DNA from 2 places in the Halobacillus shinanisalinarum genome. Region 2 is predicted to be linked to the other one. Evidence: a T-box and tRNA genes for the amino acid it is inferred to sense, from the RefSeq annotation. Region 2 holds a T-box; the other holds one or more tRNA genes.
What was found. The T-box of region 2 lies ahead of MUO14_RS02520 (valine--tRNA ligase). A T-box ahead of a tRNA ligase gene usually reads a tRNA of that ligase, here a tRNA-Val.
Positions count from the first base shown of each region.

Region 1: it has a tRNA-Val gene. The T-box ahead of MUO14_RS02520 (valine--tRNA ligase) is inferred to sense a tRNA for this amino acid. The anticodon was not compared.

Region 1 is NZ_CP095074.1:3,979,984-3,987,757, reverse strand. It holds gene MUO14_RS19770 (FUSC family protein) at 1-952, shown strand, start outside; gene MUO14_RS19765 (hypothetical protein) at 1,084-1,635, opposite strand; gene MUO14_RS19760 (hypothetical protein) at 1,812-2,270, opposite strand; gene MUO14_RS19755 (helix-turn-helix domain-containing protein) at 2,822-3,094, opposite strand; gene MUO14_RS19750 (hypothetical protein) at 3,249-3,386, opposite strand; tRNA gene MUO14_RS19745 (tRNA-Leu) at 3,852-3,933, opposite strand; tRNA gene MUO14_RS19740 (tRNA-Cys) at 3,935-4,008, opposite strand; tRNA gene MUO14_RS19735 (tRNA-Gly) at 4,053-4,127, opposite strand; tRNA gene MUO14_RS19730 (tRNA-Gln) at 4,134-4,208, opposite strand; tRNA gene MUO14_RS19725 (tRNA-His) at 4,226-4,301, opposite strand; tRNA gene MUO14_RS19720 (tRNA-Trp) at 4,316-4,386, opposite strand; tRNA gene MUO14_RS19715 (tRNA-Tyr) at 4,392-4,477, opposite strand; tRNA gene MUO14_RS19710 (tRNA-Thr) at 4,493-4,568, opposite strand; tRNA gene MUO14_RS19705 (tRNA-Phe) at 4,582-4,654, opposite strand; tRNA gene MUO14_RS19700 (tRNA-Asp) at 4,688-4,764, opposite strand; tRNA gene MUO14_RS19695 (tRNA-Met) at 4,770-4,846, opposite strand; tRNA gene MUO14_RS19690 (tRNA-Val) at 4,876-4,951, opposite strand; tRNA gene MUO14_RS19685 (tRNA-Glu) at 5,033-5,107, opposite strand; tRNA gene MUO14_RS19680 (tRNA-Ser) at 5,135-5,227, opposite strand; tRNA gene MUO14_RS19675 (tRNA-Asn) at 5,232-5,306, opposite strand; rRNA gene rrf (5S ribosomal RNA) at 5,318-5,431, opposite strand; rRNA gene MUO14_RS19665 (23S ribosomal RNA) at 5,567-7,774, opposite strand, start outside.
Region 2 is NZ_CP095074.1:458,159-465,932, forward strand. It holds gene MUO14_RS02500 (hypothetical protein) at 77-928, opposite strand; gene MUO14_RS02505 (prepilin peptidase) at 1,028-1,783, opposite strand; gene MUO14_RS02515 (bifunctional folylpolyglutamate synthase/dihydrofolate synthase) at 2,005-3,306, opposite strand; gene MUO14_RS02520 (valine--tRNA ligase) at 3,365-6,007, opposite strand; T-box leader at 6,061-6,283, opposite strand; gene MUO14_RS02525 (hypothetical protein) at 6,416-6,604, shown strand; gene spoVID (stage VI sporulation protein D) at 6,601-7,641, opposite strand.

The DNA.
Region 1 (7,774 bases), 1.4 Mb from region 2:
TGGTCATTTAATCTCACCTGTCCAGCCCTACTGGGTCCTGCTCACAACATTTATTGTGCAGCTCGGGACAGAGTCCGTTGGCCGAACCTACATGAAAGGCCTTCAACGTTCAGTGGGCACAGTCATTGGGGCTATGCTTGGATTTGTATTAGCTAAAGCCGTTTCAGGACACTCCGTATTGGAAATTATTCTTCTATTTGTTGTCATATTTTTAGCCTTTTATATATTTGCTGTCTCGTACACATTAATGAGTCTCTTTATTACCTTACTTATCGCCTTTATGTATGACCTTTTGCTGGGAGGGATAAGCTTCTCCTTATTAAGTGCCCGTGTCATTGATACCATCGCTGGTGCAGCGATCGCCTTAACCATTTCCGCGGTTATTTTTCCAACAAAAACGAAGGAAAAAGTATCGGAGGCTTTTACCGATTATCTTAATGAACTTAACTCATACGTTATCCAGTATATTCGAAGCTTCCGTGAAACCATGGATATAAAAGAGCTAGCCGATCACGCTTTTAAAATGGATGAAAAAGTTCAAGCCATTAAAGACGAATCAAAACCGATCCTCCAGCGTCCAGGGGCACTAAGACATCGGGAGCTCCCACGCTGGATAACCATTTTCACAGCCATAAACTATTATGCCAAACACTTAGTCGCATCATCCTATCAAAAGAACTTCACTTATCCTGATGAACTAGAGAAAGTCTTTCCGTCGATGGAAGATAAATTTAACCACAATATAGAAACATTAACCCATATGATTAAAACTGGTGAAGGTGCCGGTGTGATCTACAACATGGATAACGAGAGAAAGCACATCGAACGCTTCGCACCAGGACATAACGAGAACCAGGGGGACCTCATTCATCATCTTTACTATGTATGGCGGATAAACCAGTCCATTTTAATTTTAGGGAAAGAATTAGGTGCCGAAGAAAGGGATCGGTAAGAAAAACGAAAAAAGAACTGACGTCAAGTAAACGTCAGTTCTTTTTTATTTAAAAAAAATTAAAATTGCGATAACCACTGTTCCATTTTGCCCTCTTCATCAGCACTATGTAGAACATTACTAAAAGAGAGTTATTCCCCTCTTAACGTTTCAGTTACGTCCCAAACCTTGTCGTAACCATTATATGAATTTAAAGCTATATCAAGATCGTGAAACATACGATGAAGGTTTCTAACTGTACCTTTATCTTCACGTTCAAGAACTGAATTCGCAAGCCCTTCAATTTCTTGTAAATCGCTTTTTAAGGTTTCGGAAGTCACATTTGGCAGCAACTCTTCAACCTTTTTAAGAACCATTTCCGCTTTCGCTCGTTGATCGTTCCAACTTAAGTTTCCAATTCCACCAAAACCTGTTGTGTCATTATAAAAATCGTGGGTCGTGGAAACGAATTCGCCAACATCTTTGTTCTCCTTCCCAACTGTTGCTTGTGTTTGTTCGATCGTATTGGCTGAAACCTCCCCAGCTTTCGCCTCTTCCTGCGCCCCTTTCGTTTGGTTTGTATCGCTACTCGCTTCCTGTTGAAAAATTACATTTGCAACAATAAGGTAAACGAACACGCCAAGGACTAAAAACGCAACCGTTCCTAGTCCCCACATGATCTTCTTGAATAATGTATCAAACATAAAATCCCCTCGCTTTTCTTGTAACGTAATCGTAACATTGAAAGAAAATCATGTAAATTAATCCAGTAAAATATATATAATACATCATTAACAAGGAGTTCTTCATAACTGCTTCAACGGAGAAAAGATGTTTACTTTGACTCAACCCTATACCATATATAATGGGCCGTCATTAGTTAGCCATTCTCAATTTTACATACCCACTTATAGTAATATAAAACAATAAGTAATAAGAAAGGATTAACCAATACTGAATACCACAAATTCCACCACCCATGATTAAAATATCCCCACGGTTCAGGTAATAAGGTGATGGCTTCGTAAAATGTAATTCCTATGACCCAAAATAAAATGTAAAAAATACGTTTATACATTAATTGTCCAAATGGGTACCAGTTTAGAAAAATCATATTCACGGGAGGGATCAATATAAGTAATGCAGGGATTGATCGCCACTCTATAGATTTAGAAAAGTACCAATATCCTTGATACTTTGCATCAATATATATATCAACAATTATTTGAAATGCTATGGTAAACATCCATATATGAACAACTTGATTTTTAGTTAAACGATTATTTGTTCTAAATGCAAGAAAATTAAATACAAAGACCGCAATTATTAGCCCTAACATAATAAGGCTCCTTTTTAAAATAGCCTTCCACTCTATCCCTTAAATTAATCATTCGTTCTAGTAAAAGAACTTCCATAAATTAGTTGAAATTTTTAGGGAAGTTAGGTAATTATTTGGGGATTTAAAGTGATAAATCAAATATACAACTTTGTAAGGAATTTGAGGATAAACTTAAAACAGATTTAACGGAACAAGCTTAGGATTCTCCTAAGCAAAATTACTTGTCTTTATAATACTTAATTTAAATCAACTTAATACCTTTTATATCGTTGCTAATTGATTGGTGTGAGGTTCCTACCTATTATGGTGCGTCTATTTTTAGAACCACCCTATCCGTTCTAAAATTCTCATTTGGCTTTTGGTCTCCAACCATAAGGGTCATGTCTACTTCAAACCAACCTTGAACTGCTTGACCGCCACCTTGGCATTCTTTTGGTAGTAGTAGGTGGAGCGCTTGATGCCAACGATGTTCAGAACCTTCGTCATGGCATAGCCCTGAGCGATCCAGTAATCGGCTACTTCAATTTTTTCCGTGAATGAGGGCTTTTCTTTTACGAGATCCCCAGAACGTCGATTTCAAGATCCTTCTCACCCAGAAGTTTCTTTAAATGACCGATCTCTTCAGCCAGGTGTTTCGTGTCAATTGAATCTACTTGATCAAGAGACACATCCCCAAGTTTTCCTTTATGAAACTCCTGGCACCAATGATCTACCATATTAGCGCTTAGTTTATAAAGACGAGTGACTAGGCTTTTATTCGCGGTTTCTTCGGCTTCTTTGAAGACTTGTTGTTTGAGCGCTATCGTGTACTGATTGCGTTTCATTCAACTCATCCCCTTTCTATTTGTCAGAGTAGTAAGATTCCCACCCACTGTCCAACGTCAAAAAGGGACTTTTTAGAGAATTAAACTGCATTTATCTCATGATTAGTTTTGAATTATTGTACTTGTTAGCCAGGATATACCTCTGAATAACAACTTAAAAGGTAAGAGAAACAATTGGGGTATCCAAAGTATCCAAGACAGTATCAAATTCAATGCTTCTGATATATAATCGCCCCTCCTTAGCTTTTTTATCAGTCCTCTCCCTATTTCTTAAAACTTCATTAAACCCCATTTTTATACCCTCCCATACTATTCTTGAACCTTACGCTAACCTACTTCGTTTGTTAAATAATGATTACTAATATTCTAACATAAATTGTAAAACTCAATACCTTTTTCTTATGTAGGCTATCCCTAAATCAAAGAATACTGGGACGGTCTTAATTACATAAATCACAATATCATTAAATAAATTATCGCTTCATTGAATGATTCTGCATACGAATGAATTCGAACTTTTTCGGACAATGGATATTTCACGGTCATTAAGATTATTCTTACGTCTTGCCATAGCTTGCCTTCCTTCGGAGCTATTCGCACGATTAATACACATGATTAGAGACAATGGGTAAACACTAAAAATCTACGTATTTTAGCTAAAAAAGACAACAAAAAAAACGCTTCCCACAATGTGAGAAACGTTGATATTACAGTATATTCAAGACTAATTGACTTACTCTTAACGAAAATAAAATAATACCGGTGGTCGGGTTCGAACCGACACTCCGTGAGGAACACGATTTTGAGTCGTGCGCGTCTGCCAATTCCGCCACACCGGCATGGAGGCGGCAACCGGAATCGAACCGGTGATAGAGGAGTTGCAGTCCTCTGCCTTACCGCTTGGCTATGCCGCCGTTTTACATCCTATGCTAACCATCTCTTAGTTATGAATATAAAATGGAGCGGGAGACGGGATTCGAACCCGCGACCCCCACCTTGGCAAGGTGGTGTTCTACCACTGAACTACTCCCGCATCTGATGGCTGGGCCAGCTGGATTCGAACCAGCGCATGACGGTACCAAAAACCGTGGCCTTACCGCTTGGCTATGGCCCAACAGATTAATTTAAAAATGGGGCGACTAGTGGGATTTGAACCCACGCATGCCGGAACCACAATCCGGTGCGTTAACCCCTTCGCCATAGCCGCCATAATGTAAAAAGCAGGGGTAGTAGGAATTGAACCCACATTGGCGGTTTTGGAGACCGCAGTTTTACCATTAAACTATACCCCTATAAATGGTGGAGGGAGTAGGACTCGAACCTACGAACCCGATGGGAGCGGATTTACAGTCCGCCGCGTTTGGCCAACTTCGCTATCCCTCCATCACAATGACCAAATGGTGCCGGCCAGAGGACTTGAACCCCCAACCTACTGATTACAAATCAGTTGCTCTACCAGTTGAGCTAGGCCGGCTAGTGGAAAAAGGTGGCTCGGGACGGAATCGAACCGCCGACACACGGATTTTCAGTCCGTTGCTCTACCGACTGAGCTACCGAGCCAGATTTCTAATGATTTACGTGTATATGTAAACATGGCGGTCCGGACGGGACTCGAACCCGCGACCTCCTGCGTGACAGGCAGGCATTCTAACCAACTGAACTACCGGACCAAATTTGGTTGCGGGGACAGGATTTGAACCTGTGACCTCCGGGTTATGAGCCCGACGAGCTACCAGACTGCTCTACCCCGCGATAATGTGGAATTTCCACTAGAAAATAGATGGTGGAGGATGCAGGGCTCGAACCTGCGACCCCTTGCTTGTAAGGCAAGTGCTCTCCCAGCTGAGCTAATCCTCCAGCTATATAACTTACTAGATATGTAATGTATTAAGAAAATGATATATTTAATAATACTTTCACTAATAAGCTTTGGGAAGTTGGTGACCCGTACGGGATTCGAACCCGTGATACCGCCGTGAAAGGGCGGTGTCTTAACCACTTGACCAACGGGCCAATCGAAAACTTTCGTTATGTTCGATATGGCGGAGAGCGAGGGATTCGAACCCTCGAAACCGCGAAAACGGTTTACACGAATTCCAATCGTGCTCCTTCGGCCAGCTCGGACAGCTCTCCGTAATGGCTCCACCGGTAGGATTCGAACCTACGACCGATCGGTTAACAGCCGATTGCTCTACCACTGAGCTACGGTGGAATAATAATGAAACCTGGCAGCGTCCTACTCTCACGGGGATCGACCCGACTACCATCGGCGCTGAAGAGCTTAACTACTGTGTTCGGCATGGGAACAGGTGTGACCTCTTCGCCGTCGCCACCAGATCTCTTAATTCTCTTTTTTAAAGGACAAGATATATTATATTGCTCTTTAAAAGAAAAATCAAGGGTTTATGTAGAAGTTTTTGAAAACCCTCAAAACTGGATAAGACAGGCAAGACCAAACGATTCAATTTTGATATAGATAAGTCATCGATTGATTAGTATCCGTCAGCTTCACGTGTCACCACGCTTCGACCTCGGACCTATCGACCTCATCGTCTCTGAGGAATCTTACTTACTTGGCGTAAGGGGAAATCTCATCTCAAGGGGGGCTTCATGCTTAGATGCTTTCAGCACTTATCCCGTCCACACGTAGCTACCCAGCGATGCTCCTGGCGGAACAACTGGTACACCAGCGGTGTGTCCATCCCGGTCCTCTCGTACTAAGGACAGCTCCTTTCAGATTTCCAACGCCCACGACGGATAGGGACCGAACTGTCTCACGACGTTCTGAACCCAGCTCGCGTACCGCTTTAATGGGCGAACAGCCCAACCCTTGGGACCGACTACAGCCCCAGGATGCGATGAGCCGACATCGAGGTGCCAAACCTCCCCGTCGATGTGGACTCTTGGGGGAGATAAGCCTGTTATCCCCGGGGTAGCTTTTATCCGTTGAGCGACGGCCCTTCCATACGGTACCGCCGGATCACTAAGCCCGACTTTCGTCCCTGCTCGACTTGTAGGTCTCGCAGTCAAGCTCCCTTGTGCCTTTACACTCTGCGAATGATTTCCAACCATTCTGAGGGAACCTTTGGGCGCCTCCGTTACTCTTTAGGAGGCGACCGCCCCAGTCAAACTGCCCACCTGACACTGTCTCCGAACCGGATCACGGTCCTGGGTTAGAATGTCCGTACAGCCAGGGTGGTATCCCACCAGCGCCTCCACCGAAGCTAGCGCTCCGGCTTCTCAGGCTCCCACCTATCCTGTACAAGCTGTACCAACATTCAATATCAGGCTACAGTAAAGCTCCACGGGGTCTTTCCGTCCTGTCGCGGGTAATGCGCATCTTCACGCATAGTATAATTTCACCGGGTCTCTCGTTGAGACAGTGCCCAAGTCGTTGCACCTTTCGTGCGGGTCGGAACTTACCCGACAAGGAATTTCGCTACCTTAGGACCGTTATAGTTACGGCCGCCGTTTACTGGGGCTTCGGTTCAACGCTTCGCGCCAAGCGCTAACGCATCCCCTTAACCTTCCAGCACCGGGCAGGTGTCAGCCCCTATACTTCGCCTTACGGCTTCGCAGAGACCTGTGTTTTTGGTAAACAGTCGCTTGGGCCTTTTCACTGCGGCTCCTCGGCAGAGGAGCACCCCTTCTCCCGAAGTTACGGGGTCATTTTGCCGAGTTCCTTAACGAGAGTTCTCCCGCTCACCTTAGGATTCTCTCCTCGCCTACCTGTGTTGGTTTGCGGTACGGGCGCCTCTTTCCTCACTAGAGGATTTTCTTGGCAGTGTGAAATCAGGAGCTTCGGTACTCTAGTTCCCTCCCCATCACAGCTTGACGTTGCCGAGCGGATTTGCCTGTCTCGACCGTCTCACTGCTTGGACGCACACATCCAGTGGTGCGCTCTCCTTATCCTCCTGCGTCCCCCCGTCGTTCAAACGGAAAGGAGGCGGTACAGGAATATCAACCTGTTGGCCATCGCCTACGCCTTTCGGCCTCGGCTTAGGTCCCGACTAACCCTGAGAGGACGAGCCTTCCTCAGGAAACCTTGGGCTTTCGGTGAAAGAGATTCTCACTCTTTTTTCGCTACTCATACCGGCATTCTCACTTCTAAGCGCTCCACCAGTCCTTACGGTCTGACTTCGCAGCCCTTAGAACGCTCTCCTACCACTGATCCCTAAGGATCAATCCGCAGCTTCGGTGGTGTGTTTAGCCCCGGTATATTTTCGGCGCAGCGTCACTCGACCAGTGAGCTATTACGCACTCTTTCAATGATGGCTGCTTCTAAGCCAACATCCTGGTTGTCTAAGCAACGCCACATCCTTTTCCACTTAACACACACTTGGGGACCTTAGCTGGCGGTCTGGGCTGTTTCCCTTTCGACCATGAACCTTATCACCCATGGTCTGACTCCCAGAACAAAGTCGTTGGCATTCGGAGTTTGACTGAATTCGGTAACCCGGTAGGGGCCCCTCGTCCAATCAGTGCTCTACCTCCAAGACTTTCTATTCTGAGGCTAGCCCTAAAGCTATTTCGGAGAGAACCAGCTATCTCCGTGTTCGATTGGCATTTCACCCCTACCCACACCTCATCCCCGCAATTTTCAACTTGCGTGGGTTCGGGCCTCCAGTCAGTGTTACCTGACCTTCACCCTGGACATGGGTAGATCACACGGTTTCGGGT
Region 2 (7,774 bases):
ATTCATAAATAAAAAGCTAATATTCAACAGTAGTAGTTGAAATTCTTTATTGCCTTACGAAATAGTAGTAAATATATTAGCTGTTTTTCATTTTTTCAAGTGCGTTTCCGAACATTAGCCAACTTATCCCATTCTCCCCTTCATTTGACCATGTTTTTAATGCATTTAAGAAGTCGCCGTTAGCGTGCTCTGTCTCCTGCCATGCTTGCATAAGCTGTTTACGTTCTTCCAAAGGGACAGAAGCTAGTGACTGGCTTTCCATGTGTTGAACAATGGTTTCCACAATAGACGATTGGGCTTCAGAAACTTCTGCACTTCCCCCTGCGACAGACCAGGATTTGGTATAGGTAGGAATATCTGAAGCCGATAGTTCTGCGGCTAATAATTCTATAGCAGCCTGATCATGATTACTACCTGCCATTAAGTAAAATTGGGAATCTCTCTCCCACACTACTGAAGGGACTGATTGGTCAGCTAGATTTTCTTTCCACTCATTTGCTTTACTTTCAGTTGAATAAACACCAACCTGTACGATTGTTGCTTCAAAACTTGGGTACTCGACAGTGACCATGCTTACAGGATCTGAGGGAACGGCAGAAGCGCCTGCATTAGCTGGTTCATTTGGAGAACTAGTGTTGTCACCCGTAACCGATACAAACATACGTAACAATAGGAAACCAAGAGCTAAACTTATGATGAGTGCTGTAATGACAGATAACATTATGTTTTTCATAAAAGGGGGGCCGTTTATTTTCTTTCCTTTATAAGGCATCTCATGTACATGCATGTGGGAAGAGTCTCCTCTATATTCAGGGGACTCTTTAACATCGGCAGCCGCCGCTTGTTCACGCTTGGCTTGTAAGATCTCTTGTTTCACCGGTTCTTCTCGTTTACGTAAAGAAATAGAAATTTTATTTTTTTGGCTCATCCTATATCACTCCTGCAATGGTTTCTACCAACCCTATCACAGAAGTTTTAAAAAACTAGCTGAATTTTGTCGTGTGTCCTTCGACAAGTTTCCTTTCTATTAAAAGAAACGAATCACATACCAATCAATGATCAATGTACCGGAATAAAAGGCGATTGTCGTTCCCGCGACAATAAAAGGGGCAAACGGGATTGGGTTCTTTTTTGAGATAACACGGGTTATAAGCAGCCATATACTAGCTATAGTGGCCAACACAGTTGCCAGAAAGAAAGAGAGTAGTAAAAGATTCGTTCCCATAGCCAAACCGATTAATCCGAACAGCTTCATATCACCACCACCCATCCCTCCACGGCTGATGATAATAATTAAGCCTGTCCCAGCAATCCCAACAAACACTCCCAGTAAGGAGGACCACCATGGTGTCAGGGGAGTAAATGTTCGATAAATTATGATCGGTACTAAGAAAAATAGCAACACCTTATCAGGGATGATCATATAGTTTAAATCACTTACAATGATGATATGGAATAACGACATTAACAACAGCGCTAAAACTAACTCCCTTTGGAATCCTAATATAAGGTAACTGCACATAAAAGTTAATCCACTCACAGATTCCATTATAGGGTACATTTTAGGGATATCTCGGTTGCAATATCGGCATCGTCCATTTAACAAGAGGTAAGATAATAGGGGGATGAGTTCTAGCCATGTAAGCTTGTGTAGGCACTTTGGACAGTATGATCGTTTCTGTGTAAATAATTCTCCTTTTGGAACCCGAAGCCCAACAACATTAAAGAAAGAGCCGAGCACAAGTCCTAGAATAAAAAAATAAACTATGAAAGTATTTTCCATCAACTTTACTCCTCATCTTTAAAAGTATTTAATTTTTATAAGAAAGGGGGATCACTTTGGTTTTAGGGGAAACAGAGGAAAGGATAATGCAAGAAAAGGGGGGAAGAATGATTTACGTAAATCATATACAAAGTGGCAGAGAGACTGCCAGGCTACCGAGTTTGCAGTCACCCCCCCTATCAAAATTTTTTAACTAGTACACTCAAATTAATAATATATTATCATAACGGACCTTTTCTTTCAAAATTTTTCCTGATTTCGGAAATAAAGTATAAAGAACCCGTTATAAGCAGGACATCTTTCTCATTCATAGAACGACATATTCCCTCAACGGCCCTGTTGCCATCTATACATACATGTTTAGTATGACTAGTTGATAGCCAAGCAATTTCTTCTGCTTGCATTGCCTTAGGAAAGTCGAACTGAGTAAACCACATCTCATTCGCAATTTCTTCAAGCTGGGCCACCATCTTCTTAACTGGTTTGTCACGTAACGCAGAATATAAAATAATGATTTTCCTATCTGAGTAATGCCGTTTCATGGTATCTACGAGCGCTTGGGTCCCTTCTTGGTTATGTGCTCCATCAAGAATGACGAGAGGCTGTCCTGACACTTTTTCAAAACGGGCCGGCCAGCGAGCTGACTCGATTCCGCCTGCATATAATTCCCGTTCGACCTTATACCCGAGTTCTTTAAGGACCTCCATAGCAAACAAGGCCAGAGAAGCATTTTTCACTTGATGAACACCCATCATCTTCGTTACATAAGGCGGGGATTGATAGCCAGCAGTGGAAAAGGAAAAAACTTCTCCGTGATCTGAACTGGTTTCATGTTGATAATGGAAACTTTCCCCGATAATATCTAGTGGTGCGTGCTGCATTGCCGCCTGCTGCTGTATGACTTCAATAACATCTTCACGTTCCGCTCCAGTTATCACGGGAACATCCTCTTTTATAATCCCTGCTTTTTCGTAGGCGATTTGTTCATAACTGTCACCTAAAATCGCCATGTGGTCTAATCCTATATTTGTAATCATAGATAGGACAGGGAGAATGATGTTTGTTGAATCTAAACGTCCACCAAGGCCTGTCTCAAACAAAACAAAATCCAATGGCTGACGGGAAAAATACAAGATCGCTATCGCTGTAATCACTTCAAATTCAGTCGGTTCTCCCCACTCTGTATCACCTAACTCGTCGGCAAGTGGCTGAACATCCATGACGAGGCTGGCAAGATCTTCATCATCAATCGGTAAACCGTTGATACTTATTCGTTCGTTAAATCGAGTAATATAAGGGGATGTAAATGTACCTACCGTGCAGCCTTGCTCTTGCAGAAGATTTCTTAAGAAAGTCAGCGTTGAACCTTTCCCATTTGTCCCAGCCAGGTGAATAGAGATGAGTTTCTGTTCTGGGTGGCCTAGCTTCTCCATCATCCATTCCATCCGTTTTAACCCTGGTTTAATTTTGAATTTTTCACGTGAATGGATCCACTGTATTGCATCATGATAATTCATCGATATAACCTTCCTTCGAAAAAAGAGGAGAGTATTCATCTGAATACCCTCCCGTATCCGTACCTTATGCTTTTAATTCTTTCATTCGAGCTTCTACCTTCGCCCGTTTATCCAAGTAGTCCTGCTCTTTTGTCCTCTCTTCTTCGACAACCTGTTCAGGTGCTTTGCTAACAAAGCCTTCATTGGAAAGTTTCTTTTGTACTCGTTCCACTTCCTTATCCCATTTTTGCCGTTCTTTTTCCAACCGTTTAATTTCATCATCAATGTTAATCAGCCCGGCAAGGGGAAGATAAAGCTCTGCACCTGTGATAACGGCCGACATTGCTTTTTCAGGTGCTTTAAGTTCTGTTGCGATTACAAGTTCACTCGGATTGCAAAAACGCTCTAAATAGCTACGATTCTTCTCAAGCTCAGCAACAACCGTGTCATCCTTCGCCTGAACCATCAGCTGTATTTCTTTAGACATTGGTGTATCTACTTCAGCACGGATGTTACGTACAGAACGAATAATCGATACAAGCCGCTCCATCTCTTGGACAGCCGTTTCGTTATGAAACTCCTCTTTGACCTGTGGCCAAGCAGCTTGGGTGATGGACTCCCCTTCGTGTGGGAGGTGCTGCCAAATCTCTTCTGTGATAAATGGCATAAATGGATGCAGCATACGCATAATTTGATCTAAAGTATAAGCCAGAATCGAGCGTGTTGTATGAATGCGTGCTTCATCTTCTCCATAAAGCGGCAGTTTTGCCATTTCAATATACCAGTCACAAAATTCATCCCAGATGAAATTGTATAAGTGACGGCCTGCTTCACCAAATTCATATCTGTCAATGTTTCGTGTAACTTGTTCGATCGTTTCATTCAACCTCGTTAAAATCCAATCATCAGCAACCGACTTTTCTCCCGTTATATCAATCTCCTCATAGGTTAAGTCACCCATATTCATTAAGGCAAAACGTGAAGCGTTCCAAATCTTGTTGGCAAAATTCCATGTCGATTCAACCTTTTCCCATTGGAAGCGGAGATCTTGCCCAGGTGCTGACCCCGTTGAAAGGAAATAACGTAAGGAATCCGCACCATACTTTTCAATGACATCCATCGGGTCAACGCCATTACCAAGCGACTTACTCATCTTGCGGCCCTCTGCATCCCGCACGAGCCCATGAATGAGAACGTCTTCAAATGGACGGCGGTCTGTGAATTCGATCGATTGGAAGATCATTCGGCTGACCCAGAAAAAGATAATGTCATAGCCAGTCACAAGAACATTTGTCGGGAAAAAGCGCTTGAAATCTTCACTGTCTTCACCAGGCCAGCCCATAGTTGAAAACGGCCATAAAGCGGAAGAAAACCAAGTATCAAGTACATCTTCATCTTGCTCCCAATTTTCACTATCCTCTGGTGCTTGTTTTCCTACATGAATTTCACCTGTTTCTTTATGATACCAGGCAGGGATTCTGTGCCCCCACCATAATTGACGGGAAATACACCAGTCACGAATATTCTCCATCCAGCGCAGATATGTTTTTTCAAAACGGTCCGGAACGAAACTAACTTTGTCGTCACTGCCTTGAAGTTTTATTGCCTCTTTCGCAAGCGGCTCCATGTTAACAAACCACTGCGTAGATAAATAAGGCTCAACTACAGCGCCACTACGCTCAGAATGACCGACCGAATGCAAATGGTCTTCAATCTCAAAAAGGACACCCTCTCCTTGAAGATGTTTTACAATTTGCTTACGGCAGTCAAAACGATCCATGCCTTGATACTTTTCTGCCTTTTCATTCATCGTTCCATCTTCGTTCATCACAAGGACACGCTCTAGGTTGTGTCGATTCCCAATTTCAAAGTCATTCGGGTCATGGGCTGGCGTGATCTTCACGGCCCCTGAACCAAATTCCATATCTACATAATCATCTGCTACAATATCCAACTCACGACCAATAATCGGCAAGACAGCCTTTTTGCCAATTAAATGCTTATAACGTTCATCTTCAGGATGTACGGCAATTGCAGTATCTCCAAGCATCGTCTCTGGTCTAGTTGTAGCGATTTCTATGGAACCTTCTCCTTCTTTTAGCGGGTAGCGCATATGGTAAAAGGCGCCTTGAACATCCTTATATTCCACTTCAATATCAGACAAGGCGGTTTTTGTTGCGGGATCCCAGTTGATGATGTATTCTCCACGGTAAATCAGATCTTTTTCATATAGCTTTACAAAAACTTCTTTAACCGCTTCAGATAAACCATCATCAAGCGTAAAGCGCTCACGAGAATAATCTAACCCAAGGCCCAACTTTTCCCATTGTGTACGAATAAATTGGGCATATTCTTTTTTCCATTCCCATGATTTTTCCAAGAAGTTCTCGCGACCAAGGTCATAGCGTGTTGTTCCTTGTTCCTTGAGTTTGGCTTCAACCTTCGCCTGTGTGGCAATACCAGCATGGTCCATGCCGGGAAGCCATAACACATCATACCCTTGCATCCGCTTTACACGGGTCAAAATATCCTGCAGTGTCGTATCCCAAGCGTGGCCTAAGTGCAGTTTACCTGTAACGTTTGGCGGTGGGATAACAACCGTATAAGGTTCCTTATTCACATCACCTGTCGCTTCAAAAAATTTGCCTTCTACCCAATATTGATAACGGTCTTTCTCAATTGCAGCCGGGTCATACTTTGTAGGCATGGTTACGTCTCGTTGCTCCATTCCGTGTTCCTCCTTTAAATAATCGTGAAAATAAAAAAATCTCCTTCATCCTGAAAAAGGACGAAAGAGATTACTATCCGTGGTACCACCTTAATTTACAGAGTTGCCTCTGTACACTTATTGTTCATAACGGCTTCGAACCGGCTTCTCCTACTTAGCTTCAAAGAAACTGCATCCAGGGCGACCTTCCATCAATAAACAATCTGGAAAACTTTCAGCAGTCGTTTTCCTCTCTGAAGCGTTTATTCACGTACTCTTCCCTTTCACGGCATTTCACATATAGGTATTCTTTTTCATATTGTATAAAGAATCCACTATCGAAGTCAACTTTTTTTGTGAAATGGGCGAATTTGTTGCATAATCTCAGTGCTTAAGACACTTACACTTTATGAAAAAGGAGGTCATTAGATGAGTCGTTTTTATCGATATCGACTGCCGCCGTGGTGCAGACATTGCCTATACATTCTTGAACGAGCAACATTGCCGATTATGATTTATCAAGTGTTTCGAACCATCTTTTTCCCAACTACCCTGGATGTCTTCTTAGCAGGTATCTTTATTTGTATCTATATAGCTTTCCACTTAAAGTGGATTTAACTCGGGATATATACAATTTGACCAGGAGTAACATCTGCTTCCAAGTCATTGATTTTCTCCAATTGCTTAACCGGGATTTCATATCTTTCTGCAATTTCTTCAATAGTTTCGTCATTTTGAGCAATATACATTTTCATTTGTGTGTACGTGTCTTCCCGATTCGGGAATAAGTGCTTAAATATTTGTTTAATCCCATTCACATCTGCAGAGGAAGGTTCGTTCTCCACATCCTCCTGCACTTCCTCTGCCTTATAAGAAGAAACTGGCGATGGAGATGGAGATACATCACTCCCAAACATATTCGATGTTCCTTCCCATTCACTTGTGCTTTCAGAGGATACATCAGGTGTTTGCTTCCCTTTCTTCTCGTTAAAATAGTCGGATAAGCTTTGTGATTTCTTATATGGCCATCTATCTCCACTAGTTTCAAGGTCTTCAGATTGATCCGGTTCCGGTTCCTGTTGCTTTCGATGTTCTTGAAGGTCCAATACAGGTGCCTCATTCCTTGGATCAGCCTGTTTTGATTCATCGTGTTTGTTAAAATCAACTGGCCCAATGGTCACTGATTCATCATATTCTTCATATTCAGGTTCTTCTACAGCTTCCTCCTGTCTCAACCCATTAATATTAAGTTGAGCCTGAAGTCTTAGTTGATGTTCAGCTGGAAGCTCATAGTCAAAGCTTTCAATATTTATGTGCACATCATCCATATCAATCACACGATCAGCTGGAATGGTCACCTCCACAGGAAAGGAGTGATTGAATTGAAAGATCCCTTCTTCTCCTCTTTCTACAGAGTCAACTACGCGAACCGATTGAATGGCCGGTGTTTCAGCATACTTATCCTCTTCTTGCCCTGGCATATATTCACCAGCTAGAACAACGGTACCTTTAAGACGGACGTCCTCCCCTAAGTTTTCTATTGTTACTTCTGGTTCCAACGATATACCAATTAATTCACGAACTCCCTGTCCTTCTTGAAACCATAAGGACTCATTTAAGTGAAATGTAAAAACTTGCTCCTGATTATTATCCAAAATAACGTCCCCTCCCTATTTAAAATCAACATAGTTGTTTATTACACCATATGCATAAGTCTCTTTTATATACATAATTCAAAAAGCAAGGACGTTAGGCTGCCCCGGGATGAAACTAGACACGAAAGAACAA